Regions from separate parts of the Sporosarcina sp. P16b genome, predicted to be linked through region 1. Evidence: predicted binding sites of a transcription regulator. Region 1 holds the regulator's gene; each other region holds the start of a gene.

Region 1 (6,220 bases):
ACTTTCACCCCGCCATGGAGAGCCATGCCGTTTAAAGCCGTCCCCATCGCGAATTCACGAACGCCAAACCATATATTACGGCCCGCATAGTTGTCTACAGTAAAATCACCTGCATTCTTAATCGTCGTCTTGTTTGAACCTGCAAGGTCCGCACTACCGCCGAATAAAGCTGGAACTGCTTTCGCTAATGCATTGATTGACTCACCGGATGCTGAACGAGTCGCTACAGAAGCACCCGCTTCATAAACTGGCATTTGTTCTTTTAAATCAGTTGGAAGTTCGTTTGCAATCGCTAGTTTAAACTGTGCTGCCAATTCTTTATGTTCGTTTTCATAGCTAGCGAATAATTCATTCCATTGTTGCTCTGACTGAACCCCCAGTTGATCTGTTGCTGAATTAAACCGGTCATAGACTTCTTCTGGAACGTAGAAGTCCTCTTCAAATGTCCACTTGTAATACTCTTTCGTAAGCGCCATTTCATCCTCGCCTAATGGTGCACCGTGTGCATCTGCTTTACCAGATTTATTTGGTGAACCATAGCCAATTACAGTTTTCACTTCTATGATTGTCGGACCGCCCGTATTACCTTTTGCTTTTTCAATTGCATCTGAAACAGATTTTGTATCATTGCCGTCTTCTACGCGTGCATAGTTCCAGCCATATGATTCAAAGCGTTTTCTAATGTTTTCAGAGAATGACATATCTAAATCGCCATCTAAAGAAATATCGTTACTGTCATAAAGTACGATTAGTTTGTTTAACTGAAGGTGACCTGCCATCGAGATTGCCTCTGCTGCTACACCTTCCATCAAATCACCATCTCCACAAAGTGCATATGTGTAGTGATCTACAATATCAAAACCTGGCTTGTTATACGTTGCTGCAAGATGTTTTTCAGCCATTGCCATACCTATAGACATACCAATTCCTTGTCCAAGTGGTCCAGTAGTTGCTTCAACTCCCACTGTATGTCCATATTCCGGATGTCCTGGTGTCTTTGAATCCCATTGTCTGAAATTTTTCAAGTCATCAATCGTCAGACCATAGCCACTTAAATGCAACAAGCTATAGAGTAACATCGAGCCGTGTCCTGCCGAAAGTACAAAGCGATCACGATTGAACCATTGTGGGTTTGATGGATTGTGGTGTAAATGTTGCGTCCATAGTGTGTACGCCATTGGCGCTGCGCCCATCGGTAATCCGGGGTGACCAGAATTTGCTTTTTCAATCGCATCGATTGATAATGTTCGGATTGTCGTTATTGCCAGTTGATCGATTTTTTCGGTCATGCTGTACATCCTTTCCGTCCTGTCTCATATGAGTGTTTTATAGTATATATTCCTTCTCTAGTGTAGTCAATTCCTCGGTTAATTACAATGTTAATCCTTTACCTATCATCAATTTAGTGGTTTTTGATTCGCTCTAGCTTGTTTGACTTTTTCAGGTGTTACGTCATTTCCTTCTGGGTCCATTACTTTGACCGATTCGATAGTTTCACGCATACTGGAACGGAATGTTTCCAAGTATTCCTTTCTGAGCTGGGTCTGTTCTTTTGCTTCCTCGATCGATAATCCTGTTGTTTTCTTTTTATTTGCCAATTCATTAATACGTTTTATTTTCTTTTCTGAGAGCATCTTTAAAAACCTCCATAAGTTAGTCGTTTAATAAAATGTAAACAACCTGGAGGAAAAGTGCAACCTATTAGTGTTCTTGTGCCATAAACTCTTTATATCTTCTATGAACCGTGGCCTTGCTGACAGCATGACCTAATCCATTTAACACGTTTGCAATTTCTTCATATGTAAGACCTTTGTTACGAAGCGAGACAATTTCTTCTATCGGAAGCTCAAGTCTTTCACGCCCCACTCCTTGGTCAATATTTCGCAAATTCTTCGATGGATCATAGCCCCTGTCAACAGCACGCTTCATCCCTCTACGTATTTTTGCATTATGTAGTTTGCGTTGGTATTCTTCTACGATTGCCAGAATTTCCAACAACATCGAGTCCATTTCATTCAATTCTATCGTACCGTTTGAATGATTGGTAATCACGATCGTTTCACTTTTGGCAATTACATGCAATATCGCGACTCTTGCATTGCCCCGCCCTAATCGTGTTTCGTCTTGAATGAATACTGCATCCACTGAACCGTTTTGAATTCGATCCAACATGGACAGAAGACCTTCACGATCCATGTCATATCCACTCTGACGATCTGTATAGATTCCAACGCAATCATATGATAATTCAGCAGCTAATTTTTCTAATTCTTCTTGCTGCCTTACAATAGATTGTTCTTGTGTTTCTTTTTCCGTACTCACTCGGCAGTATATTACACATTTCTTTTCCATCATTTAGATCCCCCTCCTATTTCAGCTACTCGAATATCTGTTTGTTTATTAATTTTAACAGGCACGCGCAGTAATTCACCTGAAACGATTTGATCCGTAGGTAATTCATTTAAAGACCGTACCTGTTCGATCCAGTGGGTAGTTGGTATATCTTCCGAGTAATTGGAAGCCAACTGCCACAGTGTATCTCCTTCATTAATAACGATCTCCATATAGTGATCTTCCTCAGCCATTTTATCGAATTGAACCCAAGCAAATGAAACACAAACTACTAATAATACTGCAAAATAATAATTATTTTTAATAAATTCTTTAATAATCTCCATCATAACTCCTCCTCTAATTTACGCTTTTAGAATACATGTTCGGAATACCTGTTCTTAATTATAAGAGAACATATGATTCTATGTCAAGTAAAATTAGAACCTTTGTTTGATTAGTAATCGAACACATGTTATACTATATTCAAAATAGTGGTTCAGTATTCCATTGCTTGCAAACTAGTAGAAGAGGTGAATCTGTTGAAGAAAATATCAAAGAGACAAGAAGAAATACTTGCGTTTATAAAAGAAGAAGTACGATTAAAAGGGTATCCCCCTTCCGTTCGTGAAATTGGAGAAGCTGTCGGTCTTGCATCAAGTTCTACGGTCCACGGTCATTTATCACGACTCGAAAGTAAAGGTTTCATACGGAGAGACCCGACAAAACCTCGCGCCATTGAAATATTGGATCCAGAGGGATTGGACGAGTTAAAAAGTGGTGTTATGCATGTACCGTTGATCGGTAAAGTTACAGCAGGTAATCCAATTACGACGATTGAAAATATTGAAGAGTACTTTCCTTTGCCGGATACATTCGGTTCATCTGAGGATGAAGTCTTCATGTTGGAGATTGTAGGGGATAGCATGATCGAAGCGGGCATCCTAAACGGAGACCGCGTGATTGTCAGACAAACGCATTCCGCAAGTAATGGTGAAATTGTCGTGGCTATGACAGAAGAAGATGAGGCAACAGTCAAACGTTTCTTTAAAGAGAAAGACTATTTCCGACTCCAACCGGAAAACTCCTCTATGGAGCCAATCATTGTAGATCAAGTTTCTATACTAGGAAAAGTGATCGGTGTATTCCGTATGATTCATTAATGATCAAAAAAGTGTATCGAGAAACCTCAATAGGTTTTCGATACACTTTTTTCTTTATACCAATTTCATTTCAAGTAATTGTTCCATAGAATCTAGTACTGCGGATTTTATATGCTCGTAAGTCAATCCTCCTTGAATATATGCCGTATATGGTGGCCTAATCGGACCGTCAGCTGTCAATTCAATACTAGAGCCTTGAATGAACGTTCCCGCGGCCATGATGACGTCATCAGCATAACCAGGCATATAGGAAGGCTCCGGTGCATATTGGGCATTGATTGGTGAATTTTGCTGAATCATTTGGCAGAATGCAATCATTTGTTTAGCGTTCTTAAAATTCACGGATTGAATTAAATCTGTTCGAAGCTCACTGTAATGCGGAGTCGTGTCCATACCAAAGCTGCCTAAAAATGCGGATGTGAATAGCGCACCTTTAACGGCCTGACTGACTACGTGTGGTGCCAAGAAGAAACCTTGATACATCTCCAGTAACGTATCGAGAGAGGCTCCTGCTTCAGCCCCAAGACCGGGAGATGTCATACGATATGCACACTTCTCAACCAAGTCTTTCTTACCGGCTATATAACCACCTGTTCTGGCAAGTCCACCACCTGGATTTTTAATGAGTGAGCCCGCCATAAGATCTGCTCCAACCTCAACAGGCTCTTTCATTTCCACGAATTCTCCATAGCAATTATCTACAAAGATTACAACGTCCTCTTTCATGTTACGGATTTCCTTAATAATCGCTTCAATTTCATGGATTCTGAATGATGGATTGCTTGAATAGCCTTTAGAACGTTGAATCGCCACGATTTTCGTCTTCGATGAAATCATTTCTTTTGCTTTTTCAAAATCAACAGAGCCATCTTCTTTCAAATCAATATGCCGATAAGAAATTTGAAAATCCTCTAGTGAACCTGTATCTTTGCCATTTCCCGAAACGATAGACTCCAACGTATCGTATGGTTTACCTGTGATATATAGAAGTTCATCACCCGGGCGCAATATTCCAAACAAGCTAATCGTAATTGCATGTGTGCCGGAGATGATTTGATTTCTTACGAGACAGTCTTCCGCGCCGAATACATCTGAGTATACTTTTTCCAATACATCACGACCGCTGTCATCATAGCCATACCCAGTTGAGCCTGATAAATGAAAGTCGCTTACATGATTTTGTTTGAATGCTTGTAAGACTTTTCTTTGGTTAAAAAACGCAATTTCTTCTACCGTCTTCACATACGGAGCGATTAGTTCTTCCGCTTCTTGTGATCTAGTTAGTAATTCTTCATTAATGGGAGTAATTTGCATGTGTAGTACCTCATTTCATTTTGTCATATCCTATTTTAGCAGATCGAGTCTATATACCAAACGAAAGACAACAAAAAAACAGGCAAGCGCCTGTTTATAGTTCGTCTTTTAAAATTACTGGTTTTGCAGGAGAATATGTGGAAATCGCATGCTTATAAATAAGTTGTTGCTTACCTTCCGTTTCCAGTAGAACCGTATAATTATCATACGACTTAATTAGACCTTTTAACTGAAAACCATTTAATAAAAAAATCGTAACAAATGTGTTATTCTTCCGTAAAGTATTTAAAAACGTATCTTGCATATTTCCTTGTGCCATTCAATTGCCTCCTTGTCACTGTAATGTAGTTATTCCATACTCACTTCTCAAAATCCTTTATTATCTTACAGGTTGTTTGAAAAATTTCTTTCTCTGACTGATTAGCATCTACCCACTGGACAGGCAACTTATTACGGAAGTATGTCAGCTGCCTCTTTGCGTAATTACGTGTGTTTTTCATTACCGCCTCTATTGCCTGCTCTTTTGTCAATTGTCCGTTAAAGTAGGAAATGAGTTCTTTATAACCTATCGCTTGTACTGATTGGGTTTGACGAATACCTTTATTCCAGAGTTGCTTTACTTCATTGAACAATCCCGCCTGAACCATTTGTTCCACACGCAGATCGATTCGTTTATACAGTAATTCTCGCGGAAGATCTAATCCAATAATTAAAGAATGGTACATGGGTTGATTTCCTTGTTGCTGTTCATGATCTTGTTTTGTTTGACCTGTCACTTCAAGGATTTCTAGCGCACGTACTAGACGTCTATGGTTATTTGGGTGTATTTTTTCCGAACTTTTCGAATCCAATTCTGCAAGTCGTGCATGTAATACATCCGCGCCTTCTGATTCAAGTTCCTGTTCTAAGCGCGCTCGCACTGCAGGATCAGCCGCTTGTTCTGTAAATCGATAATCAAACAAAACGGACTGAACATACATTCCACTACCACCGACAATAATAGGTAGTTTTCCGCGAGATTGAATATCCGCTATCCATTGTCTGACTGCTTGTTGATATTCCGCTACCGAAAACGATTCGGTTGGTTCTTTTACATCAAAGAAATGGTGCGGGATTCCTTGCATTTCAGAACGATGTATTTTTGCTGTACCGATATCTAATTCTTTGTATACTTGCATGGCATCTCCATTAATGATTTCCCCGTTAAATGAATTTGCAAGTGCTAGGCTAAGTGCTGTCTTCCCTGAAGCAGTCGGTCCTACGACTGCTAGTACATCAACGGGTAGGTTCATGTCGTTTCATCCATTCTACGATAGTCGTATACACATGTTTATAGTTGGTTTCCTGAAGCATTTCATGTCTTCCGCCTTCATAGAGCACGACAGTGACTTGCTGTTGATTCGCTTTATCAA
Region 2 (6,220 bases), 250 kb from region 1:
TTGCCATACTCGGACAATGGATAGCGAAAGTGTTAATGCAGTTAATTGTAGCGGGCGGAATTAGACAAGTTGTGATGAAGCTAAATATATATGAACCAAATATCTCAGAAGTACATTAAAAGGGGTTTGAAAAATGCTAGAAAACAGTAAAAACAACCTGACATTACTCGGCAATCAAGAGACAAAATATAACTACGAGTATGATCCAGACATTTTAGAAACGTTTGAAAATCAACATCAAGACAATGATTACTTTGTTAAATTTAATATTCCTGAATTCACTAGCCTTTGTCCAATCACTGGCCAACCTGACTTTGCTACCATATATTTATCCTATATTCCTGATGTGAAAATGGTAGAAAGTAAATCGTTAAAGCTTTATATGTTCAGTTTCCGAAATCATCCAGGTTTTCATGAAGATTGTGCAAATCTAATTATGAAAGATTTGATTCATTTAATGGATCCACGCTATATTGAAGTATGGGCCAAGTTCACCCCGCGTGGTGGTATCTCAATTGATCCGTATTGCAATTACGGGAAACCTGGAACGTATTTTGAACAAATGGCTAAAGAAAGACTTTTTCAACATGATTTATATCCCGAAAAGATAGATAATAGATAATTTTCCTTGCCAGGCACAGACAATTCGAAATTGTCTCCGTGCCTGGCATTTTACTATTTGTCTTAAAATAGAGCGGAACATATATAAAAACTGCCATACAATGCAAAACAAATGATATACATAGCTATACTTTACATCCTTTCCTGGGCCTTCCATTAAAATGTATGTAGTTTAATTTCGTCACATAAACTATCGGAATTTTTATCTTCGCTTACACATACGGTATAAATGGGACGTAAAGTATTCATCATCATATACCAGTAAATGGAGGGGATTTCGTGAAAGATGAATCGGCAAACGAAAATATGAATAGAAAACAGAATCGAAAAAGTCAGCAGTTGGATCAATTTAAAGTGGACAATAAAGGGAAAAAGCTGACGACCAATCAAGGAGTGAAAGTATCCAATGATGAAGAGTCATTAAAAGCAGGAGTACGTGGACCTACTTTAATGGAAGGAATCCATTTAAAAGAAAAACTCATGCACTTTGACCGTGAACGGATTCCTGAACGAGTTGTTCATGCAAGAGGATATGCAGCACATGGTGAGTTCGAGTTATACGAATCAATGAAAGACTATACAACAGCTGACTTTCTCCAGAAAGCAGGACAGAAGACACCCGTTTTCACTCGTTTTTCTAACGTAGCTGGAAATCTTGGATCCGTTGATACGGCAAGAGATGTCCGGGGTTTTGCGGTGAAGTTTTATACAGAAGAAGGAAATTACGATTTGGTCGGAAATAATTTACCTGTGTTTTTCATCCAAGACAGCATGAAATTTCCTGATCTTGTTCATGCAGTCAAACCTGAACCGGACACAGATATGCCTCAAGCAGCCTCTGCCCATGATACCTTCTGGGATTTCATAGCAAACAATCAAGAATCCGCCCATATGGTAATGTGGCAAATGTCAGACCGCACCATTCCTAGAAGTTGGCGAATGATGGAAGGCTTTGGTGTCCATACATTTCGGTTTGTTAATAGCGAAGGTAAAGCTACTTTCGTAAAATTTCATTGGAAACCGATACTGGGCGTACATTCATTAGTATGGGATGAGGCGCAAAAAATCGCAGGAAAAAATGCGGACTTCCAACGTAGAGATCTATGGGACTGTATTGATAAAGGCTATTTTGCTGAATATGAATTTGGCGTTCAATTGATTGCAGAAGAAGACGAATTCATGTTCGATTTTGACATTCTCGATGCAACAAAATTGTGGCCAGAAGAGATAGTGCCTGTTAAAATCATCGGCAAAATGACGTTAAATCAAAACGTCACGAATGTCTTTGCTGAAACTGAACAAGCCGCCTTCCATCCCGGCAACGTAGTGCCAGGTATAGATTTCACTAATGATCCACTTTTACAGGGAAGACTCTTATCTTATCTCGATACTCAACTATACCGCCTCGGCGGGCCAAACTTTACAGAAATTCCGATTAATCGTGCAGTATGTCCATTCCATAACAATCAGAGAAATGGATTCAATCGTCAGCGGATTGATGTCGGCAAAGTAAGTTATCATAAAAATTCCTTGGCTGATAATACACCTTCCACTTCCACAGCAAAAGAAGGCGGATTTGTTCACTATGCTGAAAAAGTGGAAGGTCGAATTATTCAAGCGCGAAGCGAATCATTCAAAGATCACTTTTCTCAAGCTCGACTCTTCTGGAATAGTATGTCACCGCCGGAAAAACAACATATTATTAACGCGTTTATCTTTGAGGTCGGAAAAGTGAATAGTATAAGTGTGAGACAACAAGTAGTGGATATGTTCGCAAACGTCGATCAGGAAATGGCTACAACAATCGCAATCAATGTAGGAGTGAATAAGCCAACAGGTGAACAAGTCAATGTTACAGAGTCATCCCCTGCGCTGAGCCAAGAAAATACCCCCCCGCTATCCATACAGTTTGAAGGTCGGTATTCTCATTGGTGACGGTTTCTCTGACGAAGAAGTGAAGTCGACAATTGAACATCTATCAATGTATGGAGTTTGGGCCTATACGATCGGTGAGAAGCTTGGTACAGTAACAGGTAAGAACGGATTGGAGATTCATGTCAATGAAACGTTTATGACTACAGCACCCGTTTTATTCGACTCTCTCTATGTAGTAGGCGGAAACGCAGCCAATCAAGCGAAGTTCAATGCCGAAAGTGTCTATTTCATCAATGAGGCATTCAGACATTATAAACCGATTGGCGTTGCCAAAACCGGAAATACTATTTTCACAGCATCTGACGCAAAAAAGGGACCGGGTATCGTACTTGGAGAAAATAGCGCTACGTTTACTGATGATTTTATACTCGCTATTACACAGCAACGTTTTTGGGAACGAGATATTTACTAATATGTAAAGCAAGAAGCATCACTCTTCATTTAGAGTGACGCTTCTTTGTATTCAAATCCATGAATATAACTTTCGAAAACACATCATGACAAAGTCACTATATTATTTCTGAAACATATGAACTCTCACTTCTTTTGCGCTAACATATACCACGCTTTTCATCGTAATGATGGTCATCGCTTTTCATTACCTGGGAAATTAAAAGACAAGACGATCCAAATATTTACCTCTTTGAGTCTTCATTTTATAGGCTGATTGATAACAGAATGACTGCTAATGATGCGCCAAGTATTGGCACGATGTTGATCCACAATGAATCCCCTCGATAACCACTTTTTATTCTGTACGCTATACCAATAGAACAATTTTAAAAAGTGAAAAGCTACCAGGTACCGGCTCGTCATCACGTGCCCGTATCTGGTAGCTTTATGTGTAATGTAATAAAGTATTCCATCCAAAGTCATTTTACACGTTAACGTAAAACTCCTTCAGCTTCCGGAATATTATTTATGTCAATGGCATTTAATTTGCAAAAATAGTTCAGAAATTCTTGTGCTTCTTTGATTTGCTCTTCATCCGTCTTTAACGCGATAATATCTTTTAAAATTTGAGCAGTCCAAATATTATCAAAGTAACGGAATGTACCTGAATTCCATGATGTACGTTCAGGATAGTTCTTATTTTTATAGTAATTCCAGAAAAGCATTTTCTCGGCTTCTTCTTCTGTAAGTTGAATTCTATATTCAGGGTGTGTAGGCACCAAACCGTCCTCGCCGATACTTCCAGTAAACGTATCATCAACCATGAAAAGACCCGTAATGGTTCTTTCCGTTTCCGCTTGATCTGAAGTTCTCACCGTCAGAACACCTGCACTGTTCGGACGCAAACGAGTTACTGGGTTGGGTAATCCTTTATTCTTCCCGCTTTGTATGCTTCCAGTAGATATTTCCCAATCGCTAAATACTTCCGACTGTCTTTCTTTATCTAACCAGAAAACAATTTGTGAACTTTCATGAATTTTATGGTTCTTTAATATTTCCCTACGTTGCTGTTCAAGCACCTGGATAGCCTTTTCTTCTTTACGCTTCTTTTCCAATATTTTTTCTTCTGCTCTTCGTTCCACGAAGACCTTTTCTAAAGACTCTGCCATACTTCGATTGTTTAAAGTAATAAAATTCTCGAATGCATCGGGATAGACAAATCTTTTACGATCTTTATTGAAGTCCACGGTGATGAACGACTCCTCGTGTTCCACGATATTTCCTTCACCAAACACGTTATGAGTAATTTCTTCATTAATTAAATTCACTAGACAATCTCCTCCTATAAATTCTTTGATAACTACTTTACAGTTAATCTAATTAACGTAATCCGTGTTTTCACATATTATTTCATTGAAATACAACCACCCATTATTCAAATTCAAAAAATGCGCCCTTCATTCCTAACTGGAATAAGTTGCGCAGGAGTATTACATACCGTCCTGTTTACTTGTACATATACAGTATAACACATAAATCGAATTTTCTCAAATTTATGGTTGACATTGGTCATTTGTTTATCGTATAATATACAATTTTGATTTTACGAGACTATGTTTAGAACTAGTTTTATTCTTACTGGTATCCTTATGTAGTCCACACGTGCCGCGAGATATCTTCATGAACCATGGGGTTTACAGCGTATAAAAATCGAATCATTATTTCTCTTCCGAGATCTATTGGTTCTTAATATTGTATTCTTCAAACACCCTGTGTATAACGGAAGAGTGACCAGAGTGCTATAGTATTTTCAATTCAAAAAGCACCGCTAACTTTCAGCGGCGCTCCATTCAATGTATTTTATTATTGTACTGTTTCTTCTACTGGTGACTGTTCTTTTATATAACGCAACACAGGCTTACGCGCTGCCTTCGTTTCATCAAGGCGTCCAATGACGGTTGTGTGTGGTGCTTCTTGAACGATTTCCGGATTCTCTTCTACTTCTTTAGCGATTTGAATCATCGCTTCGATGAAGTTATCCAATGTTTCTTTGGATTCCGTTTCTGTCGGCTCGATCATTATAGCCTCTTCTACGTTCAACGGGAAATAGATGGTTGGCGGATGATAACCAAAGTCTAGCAAACGCTTCGCCATATCGAGTGTACGTGCACCAAGTTTCTTCTGACGACGACCAGACAAAACAAATTCGTGTTTACAGTGTTGTGTATACGGAAGGTCGAAGTATGGCTCTAGACGACGCATCATATAGTTCGCATTGAGTACTGCGTATTCCGTTACAGCTTTTAAGCCGTCAGGACCCATTGAACGAATATACGTATACGCACGTAGGTAAATACCGAAGTTTCCGTAGTACGGCTTCACACGACCAATAGATTGTGGCACGTCGTAATTCAACACGAAGCGATCATCTACTTTTTGAACAACGGGTTTTGGCATGAAAGCAGCCAATTCATCTGTTACACCTACCGGACCTGAACCTGGTCCCCCACCGCCGTGAGGACCTGTGAACGTCTTGTGCAAGTTCAAGTGAACCGCATCAAAGCCCATGTCGCCGGGGCGTGCTTTGGACATAACCGCATTCAAGTTCGCACCGTCGTAATAGAGTTTTCCACCGACTCCGTGAACCACTGCCGCCATTTCTAAGATGTCTTCTTCGAAAAGACCTAGCGTATTCGGATTCGTTAACATCAACGCCGCTGTATCAGGACCTACTTTTAACTTCAAATCCTCAAGATCTACTAAGCCTTTTTCATTCGACTTCACTGTCACAGTGTCAAAGCCAGCAACCGTTGCAGAAGCTGGGTTTGTTCCGTGAGCGGAGTCTGGAACAAGTACTTTCGTGCGCTGCGTATCACCGTTCGCCTCATGGAAAGCACGGATCATCATCAATGCTGTCCACTCGCCATGCGCGCCAGCTGCAGGTTGCAATGTAACTTGTGGCATACCTGTGATTTCAGCTAAATGCTGTTGCAGATCGTATACTACTTCGAGTGCACCTTGTACAGTGGATTCGTCTTGTAGCGGGTGAACGCGTGCGAATCCTGGGAAACGAGCAACTGCTTCGTTGATTTTCGGATTGTATTTCATTGTACAAGAACCTAATGGATAGAATCCTGTATCGACACCATGATTACGGTTAGACAACGCAGTATAGTGACGCATGATGTCCAACTCAGATACTTCAGGCAGTTCCGCGTCTTCCGTACGAATTACGCCTTGAGACAAAATGGACGAAACGTCTACTTCAGGA
Region 3 (6,220 bases), on a different contig from region 1:
ATGAGCTTTCTGGCGAATACGTATTTATCCATCAACACGCAGAAGAATTGGCTCCAGGTGGCGCCATTGCAATGATCGAAGACGGTTGTTTAGAAGGAGTCGATGTCATTTTCGGCACGCATCTGTGGTCACTTTTCGAATCAGGTGTCATCTATTATGCTTCAGGCCCGATCATGGCTGCAGCGGATCGATTCAATATTACCATTCAAGGAGCTGGCGGCCACGGTGCATCTCCCCATCAAACGAAAGACGCTATCGTAATCGGTTCACAGCTTGTGATGAACTTACAACAAGTCGTCTCAAGACGTGTTGACCCCATCGAATCAGCTGTACTATCCATCGGCTCATTCGTCGCAGAAAACGCTTTTAATGTCATCGCTGACCAAGCTGTTCTGGGCGGAACTGTTCGTACATTCACCAATGACGTACGCAACCTCATGGAATACGAAATAAAGCGTGTAGCTGAAGGTACAGCCTTGGCTCACGATTGTGAAATCACTGTAGAGTACTTCCGTGGATATCCGGCAGTGGTCAATCATGAAAAAGAAACAACCTACCTGAAAACTGTCGCTGAATCCATTGCGGATCTAAGTAGTGTAGAAGAAATGCAACCACAAATGGGAGGAGAAGATTTCGCCTACTATCTTGAAAAAGTTCCGGGTACTTTCTTCTTCACAGGTGCCCGTCCGGCAGAAGCCTATCCTCACCACCATCCACGTTTTGACATTGATGAAAAAGCTATGATTGCAGCAGCGAAAACATTAGGTGCGGCAGCGATTGAGTATCAGAACTGAAGTGAAGTAATACACTGAAGATCACTCCTACGAAGGTATGGGTATCTTCAGTTTTTATATTTCACCACAACAGTGGTGGCTGAATTAAAATGAATGATTTAGGGTGAAGAGAGAGACACGCAGTTTGTATAACATTTTGATGTATTTAAGCGTAAGAAGCGCGTTGAGTTGTAGTTTTGCACGTGCTCTTTCTGTACGTATCTGCTCATCAGATGGTGGTTCTGCTGGCAATGGTAGAGAAGTTCATTGGCCCGTGGGGTCACACGCGAACGTGCCCGCTTGCAACATCAATTAATGTCGCTTCTTCCCCGCCCTACGATCATTCGATAAAATCCACCATGTTAATAGAATATTTACTATTTTCCAATATTACAGTTGATTTTAGTTTTTTCTATACTATAATTAATACGTATATGGTCCTATAAAACTGGGGGGAACAACATGGCCAATCCACATTATCTATCATCTTATATTGTTACATTCCATACTTTTGCATTACTTCATGGACAACATGCAAATCCGTACTATACAAAAGTAGTAGAAAGCGACCGGACTTTTATTGTCGAGAAAACACCACTAGAAATTATGAGAGATTCATGTGCACATTACCGTTCCAACTTTGAATCCATTATTAACAGTTCCAAAATGGATTTGAAAAATCGTCCAAAGCCACCGATCATGCTGACCCATTCAAATGACCGGCCTTTATTATTTTTTCCATTGCTGTCCCCCACTTTACATAAAAACTCATGGGTAGCTTATCATGCAGTAAAAGACGTTGTTCAACACGAGGACGGCGTGACCGTTATGTTAAAAAATGATACGCAAATGCAATTGGATACTTCGATAGCTACTGTTTATCGCCAAATGGCACTATCACATATTTTGTTTCAACGATTTGAAAACGCTCAAGAGGAATTGCGAAGTTCCTATTATATGATCATGGAGCCGAAGAGTTCTGATTCGACAATTTCCTAATATACAGATTCAGTAACTCTTCTGACCGGTTACGTAAGCGAACATTTAAATAACGACGCATATCTTGATAACCATCATATAAAAATACATATTCCGTAAATAGTTCATCTGTTGAATGGCGTATCACTCGCATTTTATGCTCTTGTAAATACAAAGCAGTGGTTCGTAAATCAGCAGAAACTGTGTTCATCGTTTCGTCTAACAAATTAAGATATGGACTTTTCAATTTAAACGGAACCTCCTCCAGTAGCCGACGGTCTCGTTCCATAATCGTCAATAACATAGGAAGGTAAATGTAGTTTTCCAAATATGGCATTGCCTCTGCGGGGATCAAAGGCATTGATATCGCCTCCCAATAGAACGTATGTTCTTAAATTGATTATAATTCCTTTAGCGAAGAAAAGCAAGCGCTATTAGTATGGCTTTTTTGCATAAAAAAACTCCCAGTTATACGAACTGGAAGTTTTGACACTCAATCGATAGTTAAAACAAGTTTATTCTTTTCCTGGTTCATCACCAATAAAGTGGATAGAGAACACTTTCCATGTCCCATCTTCTTTCGTCAAAACAGTTACTTGGCGACCTTCGGGTGCATTTTCTACTCCTGTCTCACTGTCCGTGAATGTCGTTTTCAACGTAGAAAATACCTGTGCGCTATCCTTTGAATATTTTACAATCGTTTCATTATCTGTTTCACGTTTCATCGTAGTATTCTCAAGCATTTCTTCCATAGCCTGACGCTCTTCTTCCAGATCATAGCCTTCGGTAGAAAGCGTAGCAAGATAACCTTCTACGTCTTGATTGTTCAATGTTTCGATATAGCGTTCAAAAGCCGCTAGAATTTCATCTTTATCTTCTTTTGGCACATCTGTAGCTTCTTCCACTTGGTCGCCTGACATGCTGAATCCTACTTTTTTATCGTCTACTCCATGATCGATAGCACCATTGCCCGGTGCAGCTTCGCTAGTTTCTGGATGGTTCTCGTTTGTTTCATCTGCGTTATTACATGCGCCTAATACGAGCGCTAAAGCTATGGACGCGACTGCCACTTTTTTCTTCATATGCTCCTCCTACGTAGAGAAAAAGGCCTTCTACGTACAAAGACCTTTTTCATTCTATTATTATTTTACTTCTACCCAACCATTTTTGATTGCTGTAACAACAGCTTGTGTCCGGTCATTTACACTCATTTTTTGCAAAATGCTGGAAACGTGGTTTTTCACCGTTTTTTCCGAGATGAAGAGCGTTTCACCAATCGTCCGGTTACTCTGGCCATCTGTTAATAATTGTAGAACTTCACACTCACGCTTCGTCAATAAATGAAGGGGGCGACGAATGTCGTTCTGCTGGAAGGATCCTTTATGTTCTCTCTCACTCAAACGTCGGAATTCTGTTACTAAATTATGCGTGATTTTTGGATGTAAGTATGATCCACCATTTGCTACTACTTTGATTGCTTGAATAATTGCGTCTGCATCCATTTCTTTTAGCATGTAGCCGAGAGCGCCTGTTTTCAAAGCATGTGTAACATAGGACTCGTCGTCGTGAATGGATAGCATGATAACGCGCGCATTTGGAAACTCTTTCACTAATTGCTCCGTCGCGTCTACACCATTCATGCGTGGCATATTAATATCCATCAGCACTACATCTGGCTCATACTCTCTATACAATTCAACTACTTCGACACCATCGTCGCCTTCTGCTACTACGTTAAACGATTCTTCAAAATCCAAAATTCGTTTAACTCCTTCACGGAATAATTGGTGATCATCTACTATCAAAATTTTTGTCGCTTCCATTTCCTATTCCTCCCAGTAATTACCTTACTTACAGATCTTCGTCCAATGGAATTTGAAAAAGAACCGAAGTGCCTTCCCCGACTTTCGAGGTGACTTTCATTTTTCCTTTCAATAACTCCACACGTTCTTGCATTCCAATGAGACCAAATGATTTCTCTTTTACTTCATTTGTATCAAAGCCGAGGCCTTGGTCTTTAATCAATATATTAACCGATTCACGTAACCATTCGATTTTCACCCATATTTCATCAGTTTTCGCATGTTTAATACTGTTATTTACTGATTCTTGTATGAGACGAAAAATACCTACTTCAAAATTGGAAGCAAATCTTTTTTCTGCTCCGTTACTTTGAAAATGAATGATTAGCGGCGCCTCGTATTCGCTAATGGTCAATAAATACTTTCTCAATGTCGGAACAAGCCCTAAGTCATCCAAAGCCATTGGTCGCAAATTATAAATGATACGACGTACTTCAGATAACGCTCCCCTAACCATTTCTTTTAGGTAAGATAGCTCTCGCATTGCTTCTTCTGGACCATGCTGAACAAACGTTTTTTCGATTAAACCGGAACGCATCAAGACATTGGCTAGCATTTGCGCGGGTCCATCATGAATATCACGTGATAAACGTTTACGCTCTTCTTCTTGGGCCTGGATAATCTGAATGGCAAAGTCTTGTTTATGGCGTGCAGTTTCCAGTGCTGTACTTACATTTTTCAAATCAGATGTTAAATATGTCATCACAGTGGTTACTTGGTTAACAAGCTGGTCTGCTCTTTCAATTGTAGAGAGCAGCAACATAAGTCGACGTTCAAGTTCATCCCGTCTTCCACGAAGTTGTTTCTCTTCCATTTTATTAATGGAGGCGCGTACAAGCAAGTCATTTGCCACACCATAAGCTTGTTTAACTTCTTCTTCACTATATGTTACAAAGTCTTTTGATACAGTAGCAAGACGCTTTCTAGAATGGCGTGATAGGTTCTCTAGAGAATCCCCTTCAGTTATAACATGAGAAATACTATCTTTCACTTCTGCTAACTCTGTTTGCATTTCTTCATAACTCCTGCGGCTTTGTTCACTAATTAAGAAGATATCGCTTTTTGAACGATCCATTACATTAACCATGTTGCCAAATATTTTCTCCATCTGTTGAATGTCAATTGCCTTGTCGCTCAAATAACTCCCTCCCGCACTTGTTTATGTGAAAATTTGCAAAGTGAGCATTATTGCAGTTTAGCCTAAATACTTATACACTTCTTATACAGTATATCATTTTAATGATGAAAAAGTATTATAAGTATATTACAAATGTAGGGGGAACGACAAATGCGAGCTAATTATAAAACCGTAAAACTGTACGGAGAGAGTGAATTCATCATCCAAAAATCCCGTTTTCTGTCATTTGTCAAGAGAGTCGAGACAGAACAAGAGGCATTGGACTTTATTCAGGACATCAAAAAGGACCATCATACAGCTACACATAATTGTTCAGCTTATATCATAGGAGAACATGACCAGATCCAAAAAGCGAACGATGACGGTGAACCTTCTGGTACAGCCGGCTTTCCTATTTTAGAAGTTCTAAAAAAGCAACACCTAAAAGATACCGTGATTGTCGTCACTCGCTATTTCGGTGGCATCAAACTCGGTGGTGGCGGATTAATCCGCGCTTATGGCAAAGCAGCTTCTGAAGGCATTGCCGCAACAGGTGTTGTGGAAAGAAAATTACACGCACTAGTTAAAGTTTCTATTGATTATACATGGCTAGGTAAAGTAGAAAACGAAGTAAGGCAATCCGACTACCCGTTAAACGACATCATCTATGAAGAGGACGTTGAACTCATTTTATATGTTCCTGAAGAAGATCAAGAGATTTTTGTGGAATGGATGATGGAATTAACGAACGGCCAGGCAATCATCGCCACAACCGGACATAAATTCCTAGAGTTCGACATCTGACTATACGTCCAATCGAAAAGCGGGTATAATGGTAGAAGGTGGATCCTATGAGCATTAGGTCTGATTTTGTTTGGTCACTATGGATTTTTATGTGAAGATGTGTAACTTATCACCAGAATCAACTTCCCATAGATTCGCCATTGACGGTTTTTTTCTGCCGTACACCCTGGAGGTTTAAAATGAAAAGAGAAGAATATCGGAAAAAGAAGGTTTCTAAAACGAAGCGCTTTTTAAAAATAGCATTTTGTACGTTCATTATCGCAGCCGTAGTTATTTCTACTTATGCATTCAAGCTTCATAACCAAGCAATGAATGTACTAGATCGTTCGTATGAACCTATCGCCAAGCAAGATCCGCCAGAAATATATGTAGAACCTGCAAAAGATAAAGTCTCGATTCTATTGATTGGCGTAGACGAAAGCGAAGCACGCCAGGATCGTGAAGTGCACGGAAGATCAGATGCTTTAGTGCTTGCAACTTTGAATCCTAGAACCAAAAGCATCAAACTCGTCAGCATACCTCGTGACTCCTATGTTTATATTCCACAGGTAAACTATAAAGATAAAATTACACACGCCCATGCGTACGGTGGAACGAAAGCTTCTATTGATACAGTTGAAGAACTATTTGATGTTCCAGTCAACTATTACGTCAAAATGAACTTTAATGCATTCATCGATGTTGTA
Region 4 (6,220 bases), on a different contig from region 1:
CGTTTTATACACATTATGAAAAGACATAAGTGGATGCTGCCATGTCTCCATACTAGAATAGTTCGATGATCTTATACTCTTTGTCTACTTATACTTCGCGGAATTGCTGTCCCTGAAAAATTTTCGATTCTTCTTTGTCTTGATTCTTATCATACAGAATGCACAATGTGTCGCTATCGCTTTCTACATCAAAATTTGTAAAATCCACATTGTAATCGTCCTGGCTTTCATCAGCTCTTCCCCTAATCTTTAGTGTAATGAAGAGTGAATAGTACTTTAACTATCTTTAACACTACTATTTCCCATGTTTTCTGTAAAGCGGATACAAAAAACACTGCAAGGAAAGCAGTGTTTTGGACGCTGGAAAGTCAAAGGATCATGGTTAGATGGTCCGGGATTTAAGTTAAAGATAAGCTTCTAACGCTTCGCTTTACGTTTCAAAATAGTAAAGACGCGACCCTACATTGAGCGGTTACATGCCTTGATAGAGCGGTAATCGATCGTCATAGAGCGCTTGCGGACGACGATAGAGCGGATATCACGTATCATAGAGCGTTCAAACATATTTTATGAGCGCTTGAACGAATCTATGAGCGGCATCCACCTGTAACGTCGATTCACGTTGCTTTATTCTACTATTTAGCGATACTTTACCCAACCATCATCTGGTTTCTCTTCACTTTTACGCTTGCTCAATCGTCCCAGCACAAATGCGCCGGCGACTAAGCCAATCATAGTATTCGTCTTCTTGTTAAACACTTGCTTCACCATCAAGTTCATATTCTGCGGACGCTCCGCCAATCTTCGCATGAAGTACCCGTACCAGTCCTCGCCAAACGGCACGTATGTACAGAAATTATAGCCCTCTTTCGCTAATTGTAGCTGTAAATCATGGCGAAAACCGTAAAGCATTTGGAACTCGAATTGATCATATGAAATATCATGCTCTTTTACAAACTGCTTCACATGATGAATAATCGTATGATCATGCGTCGCAATCGACGTGAAGTTTCCATGTAATAAGTGTTCTTCAATAATTTTTATATAATTTTCGTCGATTTCTTGTTTATTGATAAACGCAACATCCGGTGACTCTTTATACGCACCTTTTACTAGACGCATGCGTGTGTCGTTGTATTTTTTCGTATCATCTAATGCGCGATAAAAATAGGCTTGGATTACGGTTCCGACGTTTTCAAAGCCTTTTGCTTTTAATTCGTCTACTAAACGGAACGTTGGTTCAAGTCGTGAGTGATTTTCCATGTCTAAATTAACAAATATACCTACTTGATTTGCATATTTAACGATTTCCTCTACCTGTTCTTTGCAAAATGCATAATCAATATCCAATCCGAGTTGTGATGGTTTGATCGAGATGTGCGCATCCACTCGATGTTCTTGGATTGCGTCCACTACGCTTAAGATTTGTCCTTTCGCTTCAACAGCCTCGCTCTTTTCGTACACAAATTCACCTAGATTATCAATCGTACATGAAATACCTGCTTGATTGAGCTCTTTGACACTGTCAATCATTTCTTCGATGTTAGTTCCCGCCACCACTTGTTGTGCTCCTAATTGAAAGCCGTATTTTTGGGCAGCTTGATTCAGTAGTTGATTTTCAGATAAACCGATAAAGAAATTTCTTAGCATAGTTTCCACCTCTTTTGTGTAGTTCTTATGTCAAAATTATAACACTACTCTGTCATGTAAGCCCATACATTTGTTTATACAGATCTTTTAATTTCCTATAAACGGCAACATTCGGTCTGCTGGACTATTTGGTTTGATGATATCTTGTAAATCAAGCAAAGGTATCGGAAAATAAGGGAAGCCGGCTACGTAAGGTGAAATTTCGTATAGTTGGAAATAGACAACCAGACTCGTGTCTGCGATATAGAAATCCTGATCAGGCTTGATTTTAGTGAATGGCTCAAGCACTGGAGTTTTCCATTGCTGAATATGGCGTCTAATATATTCAGATATCCGCTGCACATAAGGACTGCCTGGCTTGAACATATCTTGCAAATTGTATTGCCTTCCCGTCTTCGTATCAAATGTCAGAGATTTAACGTAAGTCATTCCATGCGCTCCACCAGTAAACGAGTAGACGATCAAGTTGATACTGAAAAGATCACGTTGATTATTTTTCATTTCATACGTTGCGACCATCTCGACAAGACTTGGATCATAATAATTATTGTCTGTTAGCATGTTATTCATTTCCTTGAATAGCACTTGATTTAGTTTCTGTTGAATTTTTGGATCATCCAGCTGCGTGATGACGGGATAATACACATCCACTTTCGGCTTGGTATTCGATATGTGATACGTTTCTATAACGGCAGGGTTTCTCATCAGTTCATCCTTCCCGAGACATTTGTTTACTATATGCAAGGGATGTAAAGAAAGTTTCTCGCTTTTTTTTTGGTCGTATGATAGGATAAACACTGACTGATATAAGGATGTGAAGTAAAATGATCAATATTACACTACCTAAACCGGACGTAACAATCGTTCGCAGAAAACAAGAAATGGGACCGGATGAAACACCGATTAAGCCAATCTATGGTTTCATCGATTTTCATGATATTCCACGTGATAAAGGCGGCCTTTTGTTGTTCTTCAACCAAAGCGACGAGTTATTATTCGTAGGAAAAGCACGAAAATTGCGTCCACGTCTGAAAAAGCATTTTGAAGACCAAGTGTCTCCATTACGTAATCACCGTGAAGAAGTAGCGAAAATTTCTGCTATTATCATCGATGATCCAATGGAACGCGAAATCTACGAAACGTACGTAATCAATACGGAACAAGCAAAGTACAACGTAGAAAAAGTATTTTTCAGAGATTAAGCTGTCTGCCTTTGCAGACGGCTTTTATTTTTGCCTATACACCACCCGTTTCTTTCGATAACTGGACGTCTATCACATCCTCTACATGAATTCTTTCCGTTCCGAACGGATCGCGCAGCCTGATCGTCATCGTCCGCAAGTCGAGCGCTTCAATCTCTCCCTGATGAAAGCGAACTTCCCCATCATGCCAAGTTTTAATCGATGTCTCGACACGCCTGCGCCACGCCACTTCAAGTGTCTCCTGCATCGTTTGTAGCTCCCAATCGGTTAACTCAGGCCGTTCTATATACTCATCTTCCCGTTGCCAATCACGTAGTCTTTCAAGGTGTTCAGGCAGCATGAGCGACGTCCACTTCAATTTCCCTCTATCTCGGTTCCTTTCCATCAGATATTCCCCATTTCTCAAGCGTATGTACGTTCGTATTATACAGAACATACATTCTAAAATCAATGGTTAAAAAGACCATCGCTTTGCGAGCGATGGCCGAGTGTTTATTTAGGTAATTTGAATGAACCGACAAACACTTCTAGTTCACGCGCCATTTGATTGGTCTGCGTAGAACGTTCTGAAATTTCTTCTATGCTCGCTGTCGTTTGCTCAGCGGCTGCTGCAATATTATTCGTCATGTCTTCAATATTTTGTACAGCGTGTGTTAAATGTTCGATCAACTGCACTGCTTCTGTTGATTTCATAGCTTCCGACGTCATCAAGTTCGAGATATTCTTGATTTCCTTAACGGTTTCTCCAACCGCCACGGAAATATTACTCAATGACTGAGACGTAAGCTTCACTGTTTCTGTACCCTTCGTGATGTGTTTCGTATTTTCCGATGTGGAAGTAATGACTTGCTGGATACGGTCAGAAATATCCTTCACCAGCTTCTCTACTTCAAGTACTTCCTGATTCGATTGCTCAGCCAAGTTCCGTACTTCTTCCGCCACTACCGCAAAGCCTTTACCATGTTCACCTGCACGTGCCGCTTCAATTGATGCATTCAGCGCAAGTAAATTCGTTTGAGCTGCGATTCCCGCGATGGACCCCGTAATATTTTGGATCTTCGTCGTAGATTCAACCAAGTTTTGGATTGTATCTCCAACTTCTTGCGATCCATTTCGAATTAATTCCATATCGTGGCTAATTTCTTCTGCGCGTTTTGCGCCTTCTAGTGCAATTTTCATCGTTTCATTGGAGTTAACGAGCATTGAATCGGCACTTTGTTTCGTGTTGCTCAAACCACTTGCCAATCCCGCAAGAATACCTGTTGCATGCTGGGCATTTGACGTACCATCCGTGACGGCCGTGACGACTTCTTCGATATTATTCGCAACCATCGTAATCGCTTCACGCATTTCAGAAAGTGATGCAGAAGTTTCTCCCGCGTTTTCAGATAAATGCTGCGATGTCGTATTCATCGTCGCGATCATGTCTTGTAGATTCGCCGTCATACGATTCAGTGTACGAGCCAAGTCTCCCACTTCGTCTTGTGACTTCACTTCTGTCGGTTGAACCGCCAAGTCGCCATCCGCAATTTTCTTCGCCTGCTCAATTAAGCTTGTAATCGGCTTCGTCTTCCGGCGAATGAGGAATCCTGTTCCGATTGAAGCAAGTATCATAGGAATAATGCTGATCAAAATTCCGTCGCGAACGACATCCCATGTACGGTGTTTGACAATGTCGGCATCGAAATCAATTACGCTGAATGCGATGATTTCCTTACTGGCATCCTGATCTTTATATAGTGGCGCATAACCTGAAAGCCGCTCCATGTCGCCATACTCGTAAGGTTGAGAATATGTCGAATGTCGATGTTCTAGTAGATCTGCAATCGCTTCTTCATCTAAATGGAACTGATCTCCCGGCTTAAACCCTTTAGCTCTCAAATTATCATCTAGAGCAACGAGCTTTCCATCCAAATCCAAAATATATTGTGTTTCAAATATATTCTTATGTTCGGTTGTCCAGTTCAACGTCTTTCCCAGCTCATCTTGTGTATCGACATCGCCAGCCAATGCCTTTTCCAAATCACCAGGTCGAATCAATCCAGTAGTAATATTGGCACAGCCGTATGCCTCAATTCCTGCAGCGTCATACAATTTATCATAAGCCGTCTTATATGTAGCTAGTGATGTAATGGCTAACATCACTACCAAGATCCCAGCTATAATCGTACCTAGCTGAAATGTTAACGAATCTTTAACTTTCATCAAACCTTATGCCCACCCTTCCTATTTGTTTCATCTAGTTCATTCGTTGTCTTTATCATACGCTATCAGTCTATAATTAAAAAGGAGAAAATAAAAAACTTTTTGATTTTAACATATTGTATGGGATGTAAGTATGTTAATCGTGTCACAACTGTTTTATTTCATATATACTATAGGTATGATAATAATATATAAGCATAAAGTTTTTTGAAGGAAAGGGAGGTGTTCTTTTTTGAATGAAGACCAGACAATTTTCAATTTGGTACATTTGATGGATCAAGTGACAAATAAAATGTTGATCCGTTTCCAGCAAGAATCCAAGCTGTCTCTAGGAATCTCCCATATTCTCGTGTTGCTAGAGTTACATAAAAAAGGTGAGCAACGTCCTTCTGATTTAGCTGAGACACTAGGCTTCACACCCGCCTCATTAACGCATTTGTCATCAAAACTCATTAAAAGCGAGTATATTACGTTACGTAATGATGAACAAGACCGTCGAACAAAGTATTGGAATATAACACCCGAAGGCTTAGAAATTTTGACCGAAGCGCAGAAATTCGGAATACAGGTGCGATCGGAGTTCTTCAGTCATTTATCGGCTGCTGAACGAAATAGTTTAGTCCAAATTTACACGAAGTTAAATAACACATTCGTTTGAAAAAAGCTGTTCCGTTAATGGAGCAGCTTTTTTTAGAGGTTTGGGGGAGATAATGGTTAGGTTGTTGCGAATGCGCTCATACATCCGCCACGGCCGCTCTAAACCACACGCTAGCCGCTCTATCAACGGCCGCATACGCTCATACCCCCGCCACGTTCGCTCTATACCACACGCTAGCCGCTCTATCTACAGCCGCATGCGCTCATACTCACCCGCCACGACCGCTCTACACCACACGCTAGCCGCTCTATCTACAGCCCCACCCGCTCATACTCCCACCACGTTCGCTCTACACCACACGCTAGCCGCTCTATCTACAGCCCCACCCGCTCATACTCCCACATACAAAAAAGGCTACCCAAAAAATCAGGATAGCCGTAAAAGTTTATTAGCGTAATTTGATAGAACCGCCATCTACCATCATCGTTTGACCCGTGATGTAAGAAGCGTCTTCGCTCGCTAGGAATACTGCGGTGCGACCGATGTCTTGTTCCGGATCACCAAG

What was found. Region 1 encodes LexA, which represses DNA repair genes until DNA is damaged. Its sites were predicted from a motif close to CGAACATATGTTCG; they were not measured.
Region 2: CSV77_RS02645 (malate synthase) is a predicted target of LexA. The motif match lies at 4,498-4,511, and genes of this name have one in related genera.
Region 3: CSV77_RS06520 (YhjD family protein) is a predicted target of LexA. The motif match lies at 2,130-2,143, and genes of this name have one in related genera.
Region 4: CSV77_RS07500 (YolD-like family protein) is a predicted target of LexA. The motif match lies at 3,260-3,273, and genes of this name have one in related genera.

What each region holds. Positions count from the first base shown of each region.
Region 1 covers NZ_PDYO01000001.1:269,453-275,672, reverse strand. Annotated here, with positions in the region: gene tkt (transketolase) at 1-1,289, opposite strand, end outside; gene CSV77_RS01360 (DUF896 domain-containing protein) at 1,398-1,634, opposite strand; gene CSV77_RS01355 (YneB family resolvase-like protein) at 1,702-2,355, opposite strand; gene yneA (cell division suppressor protein YneA) at 2,352-2,681, opposite strand; gene lexA (transcriptional repressor LexA) at 2,874-3,494, shown strand; gene CSV77_RS01340 (methionine gamma-lyase family protein) at 3,549-4,808, opposite strand; gene hfq (RNA chaperone Hfq) at 4,903-5,127, opposite strand; gene miaA (tRNA (adenosine(37)-N6)-dimethylallyltransferase MiaA) at 5,168-6,100, opposite strand; gene CSV77_RS01325 (alpha/beta hydrolase) at 6,084-6,220, opposite strand, start outside.
Region 2 covers NZ_PDYO01000001.1:521,845-528,064, reverse strand. Annotated here, with positions in the region: gene CSV77_RS02660 (VUT family protein) at 1-119, shown strand, start outside; gene queF (preQ(1) synthase) at 134-622, shown strand; partial or broken gene CSV77_RS02650 (catalase) at 928-2,968, shown strand; gene CSV77_RS02645 (malate synthase) at 3,441-4,277, opposite strand; gene gcvPB (aminomethyl-transferring glycine dehydrogenase subunit GcvPB) at 4,813-6,220, opposite strand, start outside.
Region 3 covers NZ_PDYO01000003.1:187,759-193,978, reverse strand. Annotated here, with positions in the region: gene CSV77_RS06530 (M20 family metallopeptidase) at 1-794, shown strand, start outside; gene CSV77_RS06525 (competence protein ComK) at 1,236-1,772, shown strand; gene CSV77_RS06520 (YhjD family protein) at 1,735-2,112, opposite strand; gene CSV77_RS06515 (nuclear transport factor 2 family protein) at 2,267-2,833, opposite strand; gene CSV77_RS06510 (response regulator) at 2,894-3,574, opposite strand; gene CSV77_RS06505 (sensor histidine kinase) at 3,603-4,751, opposite strand; gene CSV77_RS06500 (YigZ family protein) at 4,902-5,534, shown strand; gene CSV77_RS06495 (LCP family protein) at 5,714-6,220, shown strand, end outside.
Region 4 covers NZ_PDYO01000004.1:162,312-168,531, reverse strand. Annotated here, with positions in the region: gene CSV77_RS07515 (proline dehydrogenase family protein) at 640-1,650, opposite strand; gene CSV77_RS07510 (DUF3298 and DUF4163 domain-containing protein) at 1,738-2,355, opposite strand; gene CSV77_RS07505 (nucleotide excision repair endonuclease) at 2,475-2,852, shown strand; gene CSV77_RS07500 (YolD-like family protein) at 2,887-3,237, opposite strand; gene CSV77_RS07495 (methyl-accepting chemotaxis protein) at 3,345-5,057, opposite strand; gene CSV77_RS07490 (MarR family winged helix-turn-helix transcriptional regulator) at 5,290-5,715, shown strand; gene CSV77_RS07485 (SDR family NAD(P)-dependent oxidoreductase) at 6,104-6,220, opposite strand, start outside.